Regions from separate parts of the Spirochaeta dissipatitropha genome, predicted to be linked through region 1. Evidence: riboswitches for the same ligand, from Rfam matches in the RefSeq annotation. Region 1 holds a riboswitch; the other holds the start of a gene.

What was found. A riboswitch is a leader RNA that binds a small molecule or an ion and turns the genes downstream of it on or off. The one in region 1 is predicted to bind thiamine pyrophosphate.
Region 2: linked by a shared signal. The riboswitch ahead of ACYQ2L_RS16300 (YkoF family thiamine/hydroxymethylpyrimidine-binding protein) and the one ahead of ACYQ2L_RS15750 (thiamine ABC transporter substrate-binding protein) in region 1 are both predicted to bind thiamine pyrophosphate.

Annotation. Positions count from the first base shown of each region.
Region 1 covers NZ_BAAHXT010000017.1:43,392-50,488, forward strand. Annotated here, with positions in the region: gene ACYQ2L_RS15735 (UTP--glucose-1-phosphate uridylyltransferase) at 1-56, opposite strand, end outside; gene ACYQ2L_RS15740 (hypothetical protein) at 137-862, shown strand; gene thpR (RNA 2',3'-cyclic phosphodiesterase) at 874-1,515, opposite strand; TPP riboswitch at 1,633-1,747, shown strand; gene ACYQ2L_RS15750 (thiamine ABC transporter substrate-binding protein) at 1,843-2,913, shown strand; gene ACYQ2L_RS15755 (ABC transporter permease) at 2,892-4,562, shown strand; gene ACYQ2L_RS15760 (ABC transporter ATP-binding protein) at 4,559-5,506, shown strand; gene ACYQ2L_RS15765 (ankyrin repeat domain-containing protein) at 5,479-7,023, opposite strand; gene ACYQ2L_RS15770 (helix-turn-helix domain-containing protein) at 7,074-7,097, opposite strand, start outside.
Region 2 covers NZ_BAAHXT010000021.1:259-7,355, reverse strand. Annotated here, with positions in the region: gene ACYQ2L_RS16315 (energy-coupling factor transporter transmembrane component T family protein) at 532-1,332, opposite strand; gene ACYQ2L_RS16310 (ABC transporter ATP-binding protein) at 1,323-2,870, opposite strand; gene ACYQ2L_RS16305 (ECF transporter S component) at 2,860-3,447, opposite strand; gene ACYQ2L_RS16300 (YkoF family thiamine/hydroxymethylpyrimidine-binding protein) at 3,447-4,079, opposite strand; TPP riboswitch at 4,161-4,275, opposite strand; gene ACYQ2L_RS16295 (ATP-binding protein) at 4,528-6,921, opposite strand.

The DNA of each region.
Region 1 (7,097 bases):
TTGGTCACCGGGAGGAAGCGGGTCCCGTATCCCCCTGCTAATATTACACCTTTCATGCTCCGGAGCTTAGCACAGACGCTTTTGATTGCCAATTGCCGGCATTGACGGATGCTCATACGCGAGATACATTTCTTTTATGGGTAAAATAAAGTGCTCGCTGATCCTGTTCAGCATTTTTATAGCAAGTATTCTGGTTTTTTCAGCTTGTACTGTTCGGCAGGACATGGATCTGACAATAGATGGTTCAGGCCGTCTGCAGCTCGAAATCAATCTTGACCGGGTATTTATGGAATACTACCGGGATCTAAGCGGAGGGGAAACGGAAGAGATCTTTGATCTGGCTGAAATTGAGGATGTGCTCACCGGATATCAAGGCATAGAGCTGCTTGAGTTGAGATCGGACAGTCCGGGGCATCTGTTTGCAGATATGCGACTTCAGGATGTCGAGCAGCTCATGCGTGACGAGCGTATGGATGTGCCGGAGATTATCTTTTTTGATCGGGCAGGTGCGCGGTCAACAATGCATATCCGCTTTGGCAGGGAAGATATTCCGAGATTTCTGCGGCTTTCACCAATCGGCGAAACACCGATTGTAGAATATCTGCTTCCTCCTGGCGATGGTTTGACCCGTGCTGACTACATTGAATATCTGTCATGGGCACTGGAGGAGTATGAGGGGAGTACTCCGATTGCCCGGGTTATTGAGCGTGCAGAAATTATGATTCGACTTGTTCCTGATGGAACGATTATCAGCCAGCGCGGTGGAAGCGTTGATGGTTCAGCAGTTGTATTCCGCGTTCCGGTGATCGATCTTGTTCTCGCGCGGAGGCCATACGAGTTCTCGCTGCAGTTTGAACAATAGGGAGTGATTTTTTAGACAGTGATTTTCATCAGCGGAATATGCTGCCGCCCCTGATCCGTGGTTTTACTCTCGTAAAGTACCAGCTCTGAAAGGCTGAAAGCCAGGCCGCGGATATTGGCTTCATTTCTCCATTTCCCGGTAACTGTAGCGACCTCCTTATTATCACTGCCGCGGCGTCGATACCCGAGAGTTATATGGGGCGTGTATCTGGGGCTTGCGCTCTGGAACCCGTTGAGTAGCAGTTCCTGTTCCAGTGCAGTGAACAGGGTTCTGCCTCTGGGATGAAGCTCATGGCTCTGCTTCTGCAGCAGCTCATTGAATCCGATCCAGCAGACCCTGGGATTCCCTTTTTCCGGAAAGTAGCCCAGTCCACCAAGCTGACAACGGATTCTGCCTGATTTCTGCTCTGTCTGCTCACTGAGTATGGCACGCTGCATGACGGCAATCAATTCAGGAATCAGACTGCGATCTGTATCTCCCAGAAAATGTAGGGTAATGTGGGTGTTGCCGGGCTGAACCCAGCGGAAAACATCCGATGGAGCGATTGATTTCAATCTTTTCTGCAGCAGCCTCAGGTGATCCTGCAGTTCTGCAGGCAGGGCAAGTGCAATGAAAAGCCGCGGGGTTTCATGTTCCTGTCTCGTTTTTGCCATGCCCCAGTATAGGCTGAAAACTGTTCTATAATAAAGACTTTCAGATATCCGCTGTATTCTTTACTGGTGCCAAACTCCGTCCCAGCCGTTCTTGATTGTTCTTTTGTATTCTGATAGCTTGCCATGTAGGGGTGCTGCTCAAGAGACAACGTTGTTGTCCCGAGGCGGCTGAGATCATACCCTTGAACCTGATCCGGGTAATGCCGGCGGAGGAAATATGCTGTTTTTGCACGTCGCTGCATGCGTTTCCACGCATATACACACCTTTCTATCAGCCTCATTGGATGATCTCATAACCCGATACTATTTTGCTATGGGGGGATCTGAATGAAGTTTCATACACGATCTGTTCTTTCTGGTTTTCTGGTACTTATTGTACTTTCTTTTTTTACCGCGGTTTCTGTAAGCGCGGGCGGACGTCCTGAAGAGCCGGCTTTTGCACCGGTGCAGGAGCGCCGGGTAGAAACCGACTCTCTGGTAATTTACAGTTATGACTCTATTCCAGGCACGCTACGCCGGGCGATAAGTGCACATATGGAAGATACATATGGTGTCAGCGTTGATCTGCAGAGAATCGGTGATACCGGGGCGGTATTTACCCAGCTCTATCTTGAGCGGCGGGCTCCGCAGGCGGATGTGGTAATCGGGCTGGATGAGAGTTATCTTCCCCGTCTCATGCAGGAGAGCATGCTTGAGGCATATGAGCCGCAGAATATGCAGCTGGTTCGCGATGACCTGCTGATTGATTCTGATTACTATGCTGTTCCTTTTGATTATGGTTATATCTCGATCAATGTGGACCGCGAGCAGCTGCCCGAGGGCCCTGCAAGCTGGAGTGATCTGACCGATCCTGCCTACCGAAATTCATTCATTATGCTGAATCCGGCTACCAGCTCACCTGGTCGCAATTTTCTGCTCTATACAATTGCAGAGTTCGGTGAAGATGGATACCTCGATTTCTGGAAAGAAATGAAACCTAATGTTCTCACGGTGACCAGCGGATGGTCTGACGGTTACGGTCTGTATACACAGGGTGAGGCGGCTATGGTAGTCAGCTATGAGACCAGTCCTGCGTATCACCGGCATTTCGAGGAAACAGACCGCTATGAATCCCTGCTTATGGACGGCGCTGCATATATGCAGATCGAGATCGCCGGGATCGTACATGGTGCAGCAAACCGACTGAATGCTGAACGTCTCATTGATTATATTCTCAGTGAGGAATTCCAGGAGCTTATACCGCTGAGTCAGATAATGTACCCGGTACATCCAGGGGTTCAGCTTCCTGAAGCATTTCTCGAAACAGAAGAAGTAACACGGCCATTGAGGCTGGATCCAGCCTATGTAGGCGATAATATTTCCAGGTGGTTAAACGAATGGGAAGACGTAATGCGTTAGGATTCCTGCGCATGAACATATCCAGGCGCGCCCCTCATTTGACGGGTGCGCTGTTTCTCTTTCTGCTTGTACCGCCACTACTGGCAGTACTCGGGGCAGGGGTGGCTGACACCTGGTATCGTGGAGGCAGTAGTGCGCTTATCGAACTGCTTTCCCAGCTGCGGCGTCCTGCAGTGCTGGGAAGCATTCGCTTTTCCCTGATCCAGGCAGCTGCATCTGCTGTAATCAGTGTGCTGCTGGCATTGCCCGGAGCGTGGTTTCTGAGTCACAGCAGCTTTCCAGGTAAACGTGCAATTCAGAGCCTGACTTTACTGCCGTTTGTACTGCCGAGCCTGATTATCGTACTCGCCATTATCAGCATGTATGGAAGGGCGGGCTTCCTCAGCCGTCTGTTTTCTGCTGATATCTCTCTGGTTTACTCCCCATTCGGAATAATTCTGGCCCATGTTCTGTTCAATATCTCGGTTGCTTTAAGAATGATTTCATCGGGATGGCTGGCTGTTGATCGAAGGTATATCGAGGTTTCCCGATCGCTGGGAGAAAGCACTGCTGTACGGCTGCTTCGGATAGACCTTCCGCTGCTCATGCCATCGATTGTCTCGGCTCTCTCCATAATCTTCCTGTACTGCTTCGTCAGTTTCGGAATCGTGCTGATCTTCGGTGGTGTCCGATACAGTACCCTGGAAGTGCGCATCTATCAGGAAATGTTTCAGGGATTAAATCTCGGTGGGGCTGCCTTGTTGTCATTGGTGCAGATTCTCATAACCGGTCTGGTATTATTCATTCTGCAGTTTGCCGGGCGTTATCATCTGCAGCCGCGTGGCAGACGCTTTCTGGTCCGAAGCTGGGAACAACTCGGTAGTGGACTGCGAATTTCCTGCATAAGCTACTGGGCTTTTATAGGAACGGTGTTTTTCTCTCCTTTGTTGACCCTGCTCATCCGGGCCTTCCGGCCTGGCGGGAGCTGGAGTCTGGCCGCATTCAGGGCATTGCTCGGCGGAGGGCGCCTTGGTGACCGTGATCTGGCAGAGATCATGAGAGCAAGCCCTGCGGAGCTATTCGTGAACAGTCTGCTTCTGGCTTCTGCGGCAGCCTTGCTGTGCTGTCTGCTTGCATATACTGCAGCCCGACTGATGCGCGGACGCAGCTCGCGAACGCTGGATGCCGCCCTCATGCTCCCCCTGGCTATTTCCAGCGTGACCTTCAGTCTGGGTATGCGGATAATCTGGCTTGGAAGAATGCCGGAGTTTGCGATAATCGCTTTGACCCAGTCCGTTATGGGATTCCCGATGGTTTTCCGCCTCTTCCGTACAGCACTGGAGGATTTTCCGCGGAACTATACCGAGGCAGCCCAGAGTGTCGGGGCCGGCTGGCTGTTCAGGTTGTTTACACTGGATATTCCGGTGCTCAGACGTTCGCTTGTGAATGGCTATATACTGGCTTTCGCCCTCAGTCTGGCTGATTTTACCGCTGTGCTGACGATAGCCAGAGGAAATCTGGTGACATTTCCGGTTGCGTTGTACCGTCTGATAGGTTTTCAGAGCTTTGATGCCGCCCTTGCACTCGGCGTGCTCTATATCGTAATAGTTCTGCTATGCTTCTGGGGAATCGACGTCAGCTCGTATCGCAGGGAGGAGCAAGGTTTATGATCGAGATATGTAATATTACCAGACGCTATGATGATTTTTTTCTGCAGACTGATTTCCATGTAGAATCTAATGAGATCGTCAGTCTGCTCGGTTCAAGTGGAAGCGGGAAGACCACCAGTCTTCGGATTATTGCTGGCTTTGAGGAAATGGACAGCGGTAGTATTCTGCTGAACGGGCAGGATGTATCTCATCTGCCCCCGCAGAAACGCTGTCTTGGTCTGGTTTTTCAGGATTACACTCTGTTTCCGCATCTGGATGTTGCCCGAAACATAGCCTATGGTCTGAGGGCACAGGGAATGGCTAAAACAGAACATGGACCGAGGGTGTCAGAACTGCTGGAACTGGTTGGACTCTCCGGATTCGGAGGGAGATCTGTTCAGACTCTCTCAGGTGGTGAACAGCAGAGGGTAGCCCTGGCCAGAGCCCTGGCTCCCAGACCGCAGGCCCTCCTGCTCGATGAGCCATTTTCGGCGGTAGATACCGAGCGGCGGGATGAACTTCGCCGCCATATCCGGAGAATTCAGCGGGAACTGCAGATCCCCATGATCTTTGTAACGCACAGCCAGAGCGAAGCCCTCTCGATTTCTGACAGAATCGTTATAATGAAGGATGGTGCGATTCTTGAGGTTGGCAGTCCCAGAGAACTGTATCTTAATCCCGTAAGTGAATATACCGCCAGATTTCTGGGCAAGGCAAATTATCTGCCCTTTCCATCCGGGGAGAGGCAATTGTATCGCCCCGAACAGCTGCATTTATCCCGGGATTATTCCAGTGACAGTGCGTTCAGGGTAAGGATCAGTCAGCGACATTATCACGGGGCTGTCTATGAATTTGATCTGGAATCGGACTACGGCTTACTTACTGCATCATGCATGGAGGAGTTTTTCGAAGGCGAGCAACTCTGGTGTACTGCTTCTCAGAGAATAGTGTCCCGCAGTACCTGATACGCACTGCTTTCTGCAAGAAAAGTATTCTTCATTGCGTAGTCGAGCGCACTCATACCGCGGGAGTCACGTATTTCTGGATCAGCATCACTGATCAGCAGTAAATGGATAACAGGTCCCGCATCAATCTGGAGATTTTCAGCGGCATGCATGAGAGCTGTTTTTCCATCCTTATCCTGGAGGTTGACATCGGCACCGGCTTGAATCAGGGTAGCAATGATTTCCTCCTTGCCGTTCCACTGTACCGCATGAATTAGTGAATGACGGCCTTTTTTATCCCTGAGATTGGGATCGGAACCAGCATTGAGCAGTGCTGCCACCGATGAAAGTCGTGATTGATACATTGCGGCAGCCATCAGGGCAGTCAGGCCTTCATAATCGCAGATCATATAGGGAGAGCCGTACTCCAGTAGAATCTGAACGGCTCCAGGAAGGTTGGCCCGTGTTGCCGCCAGAATCAGGGCTGTTCTACCCTGTGAATCAATCAGGCCTGGATCTGCTCCTTCCTCAAGAAGCAGCTTGAGTATTGCCTCATTGTTGCTGCTTGAGGCTGCATAGTGCAAGGCACTGCGACCCTCGTTGTCTGTGAGGTTTATGCCGATACCAGTCTGGAGCAAAATTCTGCAGATCTTCGGATCAGGGTTGTAGGCAGCCGCCGCCATCAGGCAGGTCATGCCTTTGCTGGTCACTGCAGCAGGATCTGCCCCTGCGGTAAGAAGCACTGCCATAATGTCCGTATTGGCATTATAGGAAGCGGCATGATGCAGGACACTGAAACCCTCACGGTCACATACGCTTGTGTCCGCTCCGGCGGCGAGCAGTCTGACACAGACACTGCTGCTGATGTTGTTGTTGGCAGCCAGCATCAGGGCTGAGCATCCCCGGTGGTCCTGTCGGTCTATCGGTTCCGGATTGTCGAGAAGGAGTTCAAGCACTGATTCACAGCTGTTATCATATGCAGCATGCATGCGCGCTGTCCAACCTATATCATCATGCTTGTGAAGATCTGCGCCAAAACGGATCAGTTCGGATACAACCTCTGGATTCGGATTATTTCCCGCGGCATTCATCAGCGGGGTTCTTCCTTGTTCAAATACTTCATTTACCAGCTCGATCTGTTCTCTATGTGAAAGTGGCTCGAGTAAAGATCGGATTATCTGAGGATTTGGATTCTGAAATGCTGCATACATAAGGGCATTCCAGCCATCATGATTTTTCAGGGTGAGTTCTGCGTTCCAACGTAGCAGTTCCTGGATAACCGAAGATTCATGGTTATGAGCTGCTGCAAGCATGAGGGCTGTGTCGCCTTCCTTGTCACGGGCATCAATAAAGGCTCCTGCTTCAAGGAGCACCTTAACTGCTGCCGGACTGGGGTTTGAGGCAGCAGCATACATGAGCGGTGTCCATTTGTTTCTACCTGTCAGATCTACCGGAGAGCCCTGCTCCAGTTCGCGGGCAATTTCCTCCGGGGAGCCTGACTGGCAGCAGATGAAGAAGCGCTTGCCTTCATGTTCCATGCTGTACTCCTCACAATAAATTGTAGTAGTACAGACTTCTAAATGCCAGTTTATTCAGGTTTTTCAGCAACCCG
Region 2 (7,097 bases), on a different contig from region 1:
GGCTGGGCACGAAAAAGCAGAAATATGCAAGTTGTTTACCGGAAGCAAGTTATAACGAAGAGCTATACCAGAGCACAAGGACACAAGCAGAAAAAATCATGTAACTGTAACTATTTTACGCATCCCATAGATAAGTGCTGTGTAATAAATACACAGTAGGGAGTTTCCTTGAGTAGTTAGAAAACTCCACAAAAACTATTCGATAAAAGATTATCCTGCCATAACTTACGACAGAAAAACGCATACATTTTCTCAAATCCCTGAATATAGATTTAATTAGTGGCAGGATAATGAAATGATTGAAATCTTTGTGGAGTTTTCTAACTACTCAACAAATCCTGGCTGAGGCATGCGGAGGACGCCGGAGGCGGTCCCGGGCAGGGCTTGCCCGTACCGGGACGGGAGGCGTCAGCCGCACTCCGGAGCTCGCCGACCCCGGCAGACTGGCTGGAGGGCGGGATCTATGACCGAGGGCTCGTGGCTTGGCTGTCGGGTGCCGGGGACAGCCCCTATGCCGTACTTGAATTCGGACTACCAGTCGGCACCCCAGAAGCGCAAGGTGCCTGCGTAATGTGCAGTCAGGAGTATTGCGATCCACAGCAGGGCGGTGAATGCGATTAGGGCTATGTCCCGTCGGCGTACTGGAATGCTGCGGTAATATACGGCTGTGGATGTGCTGCGTTTGCTGTCGAGTGAGAAGCCGCGGACTTCCATGGCTTGAGCTCCCCGTTCGGCGCGTCGTAGGGCTCCCAGGAGTACTCCGCGGGCGGTGGCCAGCCAGCTGTGGAATCGTGAACGGACGATTCTGTGTTCACGGGTGTTCAGGCGGCGTAGTTTGAGTGATCTGCGGATCCACATCATGTCATCGCCGATGAGGGGAAGAAGGCGATGGGCTGTCATGAGGCCGCTGCTGACTGCTGGAGAGATGCCGAGATTCTGCGTCAGGCTTAATGCCAGGTCGCGGGGGTTTGTGGTGAAGCTGAAGACGATTCCCCAGAAAGCAAAGTTGGCGATGCGCAGGCCGAGGATCAGTCCGGGATTCCAACGGGCATCCAGCTGTGCTTCGGCGTTGCCGAATACGTTATTGGCCAGCACGAGGCTCCAGACGGTTATGGCGAACATGCCGAGTACAGGGAGCAGGCGGTATGGCGGGATCCGGGCGCCGATCCAGACCAGGAGAACCGCGGTGAGGGCTCCGGCGGCCAGGCTGAAGGGGTCCCAGAGTATGGTTGCCAGCAGTACGGAAAACAGGGCACAGCCCAGCTTGACGACGGGGTTGCAGGACTGCAGCCAGCCAGGTTTTTCAATGTGATCCATCATTTTCATCCGCATAGCAGTACCTCATCAGCTATTGTCTGTACCAGATCCCAGTCATGGGTAGCTACTATAACGGCTGCTCCCCGACGGGCATGTCCGGTGATATCCTGCAGAATCCGGGTTCTGAAGGCGGGATCCTGACCCTGGGTGGGTTCATCGAGCAGCAGCAGTTCCGGTGTGCTGATATGTGCCAGCCCCAGGTTCAGGCGGCGTTTCTGTCCGTGACTGAGTCGATATGGTGAGTACTGTCTGCTGCGAGCCAGACCGAAGTGCTGCAGGACCGGCATGGCGGATTCCAGATCTGATCCGAGCTCGCGCCATACCCGGTTATAGAGAAAGAGGTGTTCGGGGTTCTGCGGGATCAGCAGCCGACGCCGGGGCAGTGATATGTTTCCCTCACCCGGTTTGAGCAGTCCTGCCAGCACGGCGAGCAGGGTTGATTTCCCGCTGCCGTTCGGCCCGACTATTGCCAGGATTTTCCCGGCGGGCAGCTGGATATTGACTCCTGACCACAGAGGGGCGGCGGCAGATCGATACCTGTAGGAGATATTGCGGGCTGAGACCAGCGGACGGGTGATTTCTTTTCCGGTGTGGGCCGGGAGTTGACTCTGTATTTCCTGCAGGTGCCGCTGAGCTGTGGGTCTTGTTTGCTGTGCCGAGGTTGCAGATGTGGCGTACCCAGGGGCTGTTGGTGCGGCCTGGACAGGGACAGAGGGGATCAGTCCCGCTGTGTCCAATCTGAGGTGCATCAGCTGGTCATTATGGGGGCCGGAATAGGCATGATCGACACATATCATGGCGGTTTCGGGTTGATTTGAGAGCATGGTCTGCAGTCCGTGCCATAGGTACTCGCGCTCCCAGGGGTCCAGCTGACTGGTGATTTCGTCCAGTAGAAGCAGTCTGGGCTGCTGGATCATTATTGCTGCCAGAGCCAGCAGCTGCTTCTGACCTCCGGAGAGTTGATCGATGCGCCTGGATACCAGGTTCTGCAGCCGCCAGCGCTGTACACATTCATTGTACCGGAGTTCCATTTCCGGTCGGGCCATACCCAGTTGTTCGAGACTGAAGTAGAGTTCGTCGTCGGCGTTCAGGGTGCAGAACTGACTGTCAGGATCCTGGAATACCAGGCCTATTTCACTGCGTTCGGCTGCTGTTCTGCTGCCTGTGTCCTGGCCCTTGTAGAGTATGCGCCCTGTCAGATGACAGACTGCTTCATGCGGAGAGTTTTCCTCTGAGCGCAGCAGTCCTTTTATGACTGCCAGCAGTGTGCTTTTTCCACAGCCATTGTCACCGGACAGCAGAATTTGCTGACCGGGATACACCTGCAGATTAATGTTTTCGAACAGGCTTTGACGGTGGCCGGCCCAGCAAAGGCCCAGGCCCTGCAGTTCAAGCAGGGCCTGGGAGACTAATGCACCGTGTGATCTGCCATTTGATGTGCCAGGTGAATTCTGGCAAGCGCTGGTGCTGGCACCGATACCGGGGCTGGTTATAGTGCTGGTGTCGGCACCGATATCGGGGCTGGCGCTGGTATTGATTGACTCAGTCTGCATCCTGCTCACTATCCTCAAGCTCACTGCCTTCTGTTTCACGGCCGCGGGATGCCATTACTGCTCGATACAGCACATAGGCCAGCCCCCCACCGAGTACGACGCCGCTGAGACTGCGGATTGCATACATGCTGATTACGTAGCCGGGTGACAGGGTCCAGTAGCTGAAGCGAAACCAGGTATATACGAAACTGAACTGGGCGGTTACAAACCCGGCGACCAGACTCATGATCAGATTGCGGTGGCGGTATTTCGTGAACAGAAAGGGGACTTCAGAGCCGCTACCCTGCACCAGTCCGGTCAGGAGCATAACCAGCCCGGAGGGATTACCGGCAAATACCTGGGTAATAACACTGACCATTGCGGAATAGAATGCGGACCCCGGATGGGGAAACATGAGCGCACAGAAAATTGCGCCGGAGAACCAGACGCCAAACACTATGTCCATTGCCAACGGGCCGATGATGCCCTGCAGCAGCATCCATACCTGCACCCATCCCAGGTACAACAGTCCGAATACAGCCGATATAACAATAAGACCAAGAATATCCTTCAGATTCCATTTTGCTGATGTGTTCATTATATGTTCTCCTTTTCTTTGCGACGATTATGCGGGGCGGAAGCGCTGGGACTCCCCTTGGATATGGTTGCGGTGAGTACTACGTGAGGAGTTGTCTGTCCAGAGCGGACAAAGGCACTTGCCAGCTGGTGGAAAATCTGACTGAGTTCTCCATCCAGCCGGGTACAGAAATGCTTTGGAGATACCTCAAGGTCGACGGCTGGTTTTTGAGCTGCCTGATTGAACAGTTCGATCTCACGGACTATTTCCTGCATATAATCTGGATTACCCATTGGATACAGGGCGCACTGTGCAGCGCTGATAATACCGTTGCCATGAGAGGATCTCACGGGCAGTGATTCATTCTGAATATCACCACCGTCCGGGGTGCAGATCGGGTCGCCGGGTTCACCCGGGCAACCGCGTGACCAGGTCGCAGACAGGACTACGTGACCTCCGGCGCGGCAGGCAGCGGCATATACCTCATGAACCGCATCGAACACGGTCTGGCTGGGACCTGCCAGATAGGTACTCAGGTCATCGCTTTCCACCCGTAAATCTGTACGATTTTTAAGCGGGGCAATGGCCTCGAGGATTATTGGTACGAAGTCGCTCTCCATGGGATAGAGAGAAAACTGACAGCCTATAAGCATAGAGCCTCCTTGAGCACACAAAAGCCGCCTGTCGAGAGGCGGCTTTGAACAAGAGGAAACGCTCCTGTACGGAGATGATTCACCTGCTGTCTTGCGCTCTCCCTACGCCGGTACTAACCGGATCAGGTTCAACGGGTCAGGGGCTCATTGCTCCCCTATCTCAGTCCTGCATGACAGGACCCCCCGGCGGCTTGTTTTCGTGCTTGCTTACTTGATACGGAGAGTCTAAAAAAGATGAGCAAAACTGTCAACAGTCGATGATGTTTTCCGGCATAGCGGGTGTTAATTTTTAATGAATTAAATATTTACCGTAAGAGAAGGTTGTGGATATTCGATTTAGGGTGTCGGCAGGAACAGTAATATTCTACAGACAGATTACTCACGACCTGAGGTGTACGCTTGTTTCTGTATTATCAACGGTTCATCAAACCATTCGACTGATAGCATTTCAGGTTTTGGGATCTCGGCAATCAACTGCAAAGGTCATGTGAAAACTTGTTCCGATGCCGGGACTGCTCTCACAGCGAATGTTTCCCTTCCATATTCTATGCATAAGATTATACACAATGTACAGGCCAAGTCCGCTTCCCCCCTGTCCCATTCTGGTAGTGAAAAATGGTTCAAATATGTCCTCAACTATTTCCCTGCTCACACCTTTGCCATTATCTGAATAATGAATGAGCACACTATTTTTATCTGCCGAGCAGTTTATCATGATTTCTCCTCCAGGTTTGGAATCGAAACCATGGACTATGGAGTTTGTAACTAAATTGCTGATTATCTGAGCGATAGTTCCCGGTGGTCCAAACATGGCAATTTCATCAGAGCAGGAAATTGTTACTGAATAGCCTTTCTTACCTAATTTAGGCTTAAGGCTGGTCACAATATCCTCAAGATATTGCTTGAGATTAAAGCTCTTGAACTCTTCATTAGACTGATCTACTGCAATTGTCTTAAAACTACGAATCAAATCAGCAGCGCGAACAAGATTACCCTCAATCAGAGATGTTTCTTCATCAAGAATCTGCAGAAAGTCGTAGAACAGTGTCCGAGTGAGGCTCCCCTGACCGTGATGCTCTAAAATCTCTTCTGCCCTCAGTCTCAGATCACTGGCGGTAGTAAGTCCGATTCCGATCGGTGTATTGATTTCATGAGCAATACCAGCAACCAGTTTTCCCAGAGCAGCCATTTTCTCGGACTGAATCATTTGCTCCTCGGACCGAATCCGCTCTTCCCACAAACGAATAGAGCGAATTGTATTACTGATATGAGAACTGAGAGTATCAAGAACATCAAGTGCAATCAAATTAGCATCCACTGACAGGAAGCCATTTAAATCCTGGTAAAAAAACAAAGGCTGCACCACAGTAATCAGATCCGGGTTATCGGTCTGTCTGAACAACTCGGGATGTGGATCATGTAATGAGGAAACTACACCTTCTTCTGGAAGAAATTTGCGTTCAATCTCATTATATACAAGTTTCAGCGAGGCTTTTTTACCAGATGCCGAAATAAGAGCAAGCCGACCTCCACGGAAGCCTAATTCTGGTAAAGAGGAGGCAAGTAGATCAATTAACTCAGGCTGGCTCGATGTCTTGTTCAAGCTTTGATTCAATTTAATCAAGGTGAAATACTCTTCTTCGGAGAAAAACCGCTCTGCAGTATCTGCATTCAGTGGTGCATTCATGACAATCATCAGCGCTTTATCCAGAATAAAATCGACATAGTCGGTATCGAATTTACTATTACTTTTTATCCGAATATTTCTTTCAATCAATCGAAAAACTACACGCCATTCAGCGCCAGTGAATTCTGAACCAGTAAAACCAAAAGCAACATCACTCATGTATTCCAGAAGCTTAGAAAGAAATATGTCAGGGTTCCGCTGTTCCAGTGATTCCAGAAACGAGGTTTCCAGTTTCTGGAAAAAAGCATACATTATTTCATTATTGAGAATAAAATCTGAGAGATGCTCAAGCAGATCCCGGCTGCCGCAGCCGCAACTTGACCGAATCTTGAGCATAGAAGGAATTTCCAGGCAAGCATCTACCTGCTCACCATTGAGTTTTTCATGAATCAGCTCTACGGCTTTTTGCACCTGTAGCTTGAACGGTTGTCGAACGGTGGTCAAGGAACTGGGCAGCATATCATCAAAACCAGTTACAAATATGTCATCTGGAACCTTGTATCCAGCTGATTCCAGATGTTTCTGCGCAGCGACAGCCATTGGATCTGTAACTACAACTACTCCCTCGAATGAAAGGTCATCGGACTTCAGAAGCTCCTTCATGGCAATCGCTCCGGAATTCGTGTGAAAATCTCCATGAACGATCCAGTCCTCGCGCACTTCAAGATTCCGTTTTTCCATCTCCTGAATAAATGCGTTTTTCCTGACCTCTGCTTCGGACTGTCCTTTGGGACCACCAATAAGTGCAAGACGGGTGAATTTATGATGGTCCAGTAAATGGGCCATAAGTTCACGAAAACCTGCACTGTTATCGATAAGAACTGAATGTACTTCATCTGCTTTATTTGTCAGGCAAACAATAGGAACCGGAGTTGTACGCTCGTTGTTTCTTTGAATTATTCTTTTCAAGACCTTATCACTGACCATGCCACCAATAATAAGGGCATCCAGTGAACTGCTTCCTACAAAATCAAGTATAAAGTAATCTTCCGGTATATCGTCTGTGTAATAACGTAAAAAATTACAAAGAAAACAGGTTAATTTAAATCCAAACTTCTGGGTTGCTGCATGTAGATTTTGAGTAATCGTACGGGAATATAGAGCCGTACTCGACCCGATCAGTAGACCAATCATTGGTGATTCAACAGTACCCATCCAAAGACTCCTTGACCATTGTGCATACTGAACATTTTCAGCAAAACCAGTATTACATATGTATTCCATATACTCAGAAGAAATTACAAAACTGCGTGTAATTTCCTCCTGGCATTAGTGTGACATACGGTATAGAGTACATCTATTATAGATTGTTCCATAGTTATGTATTCACG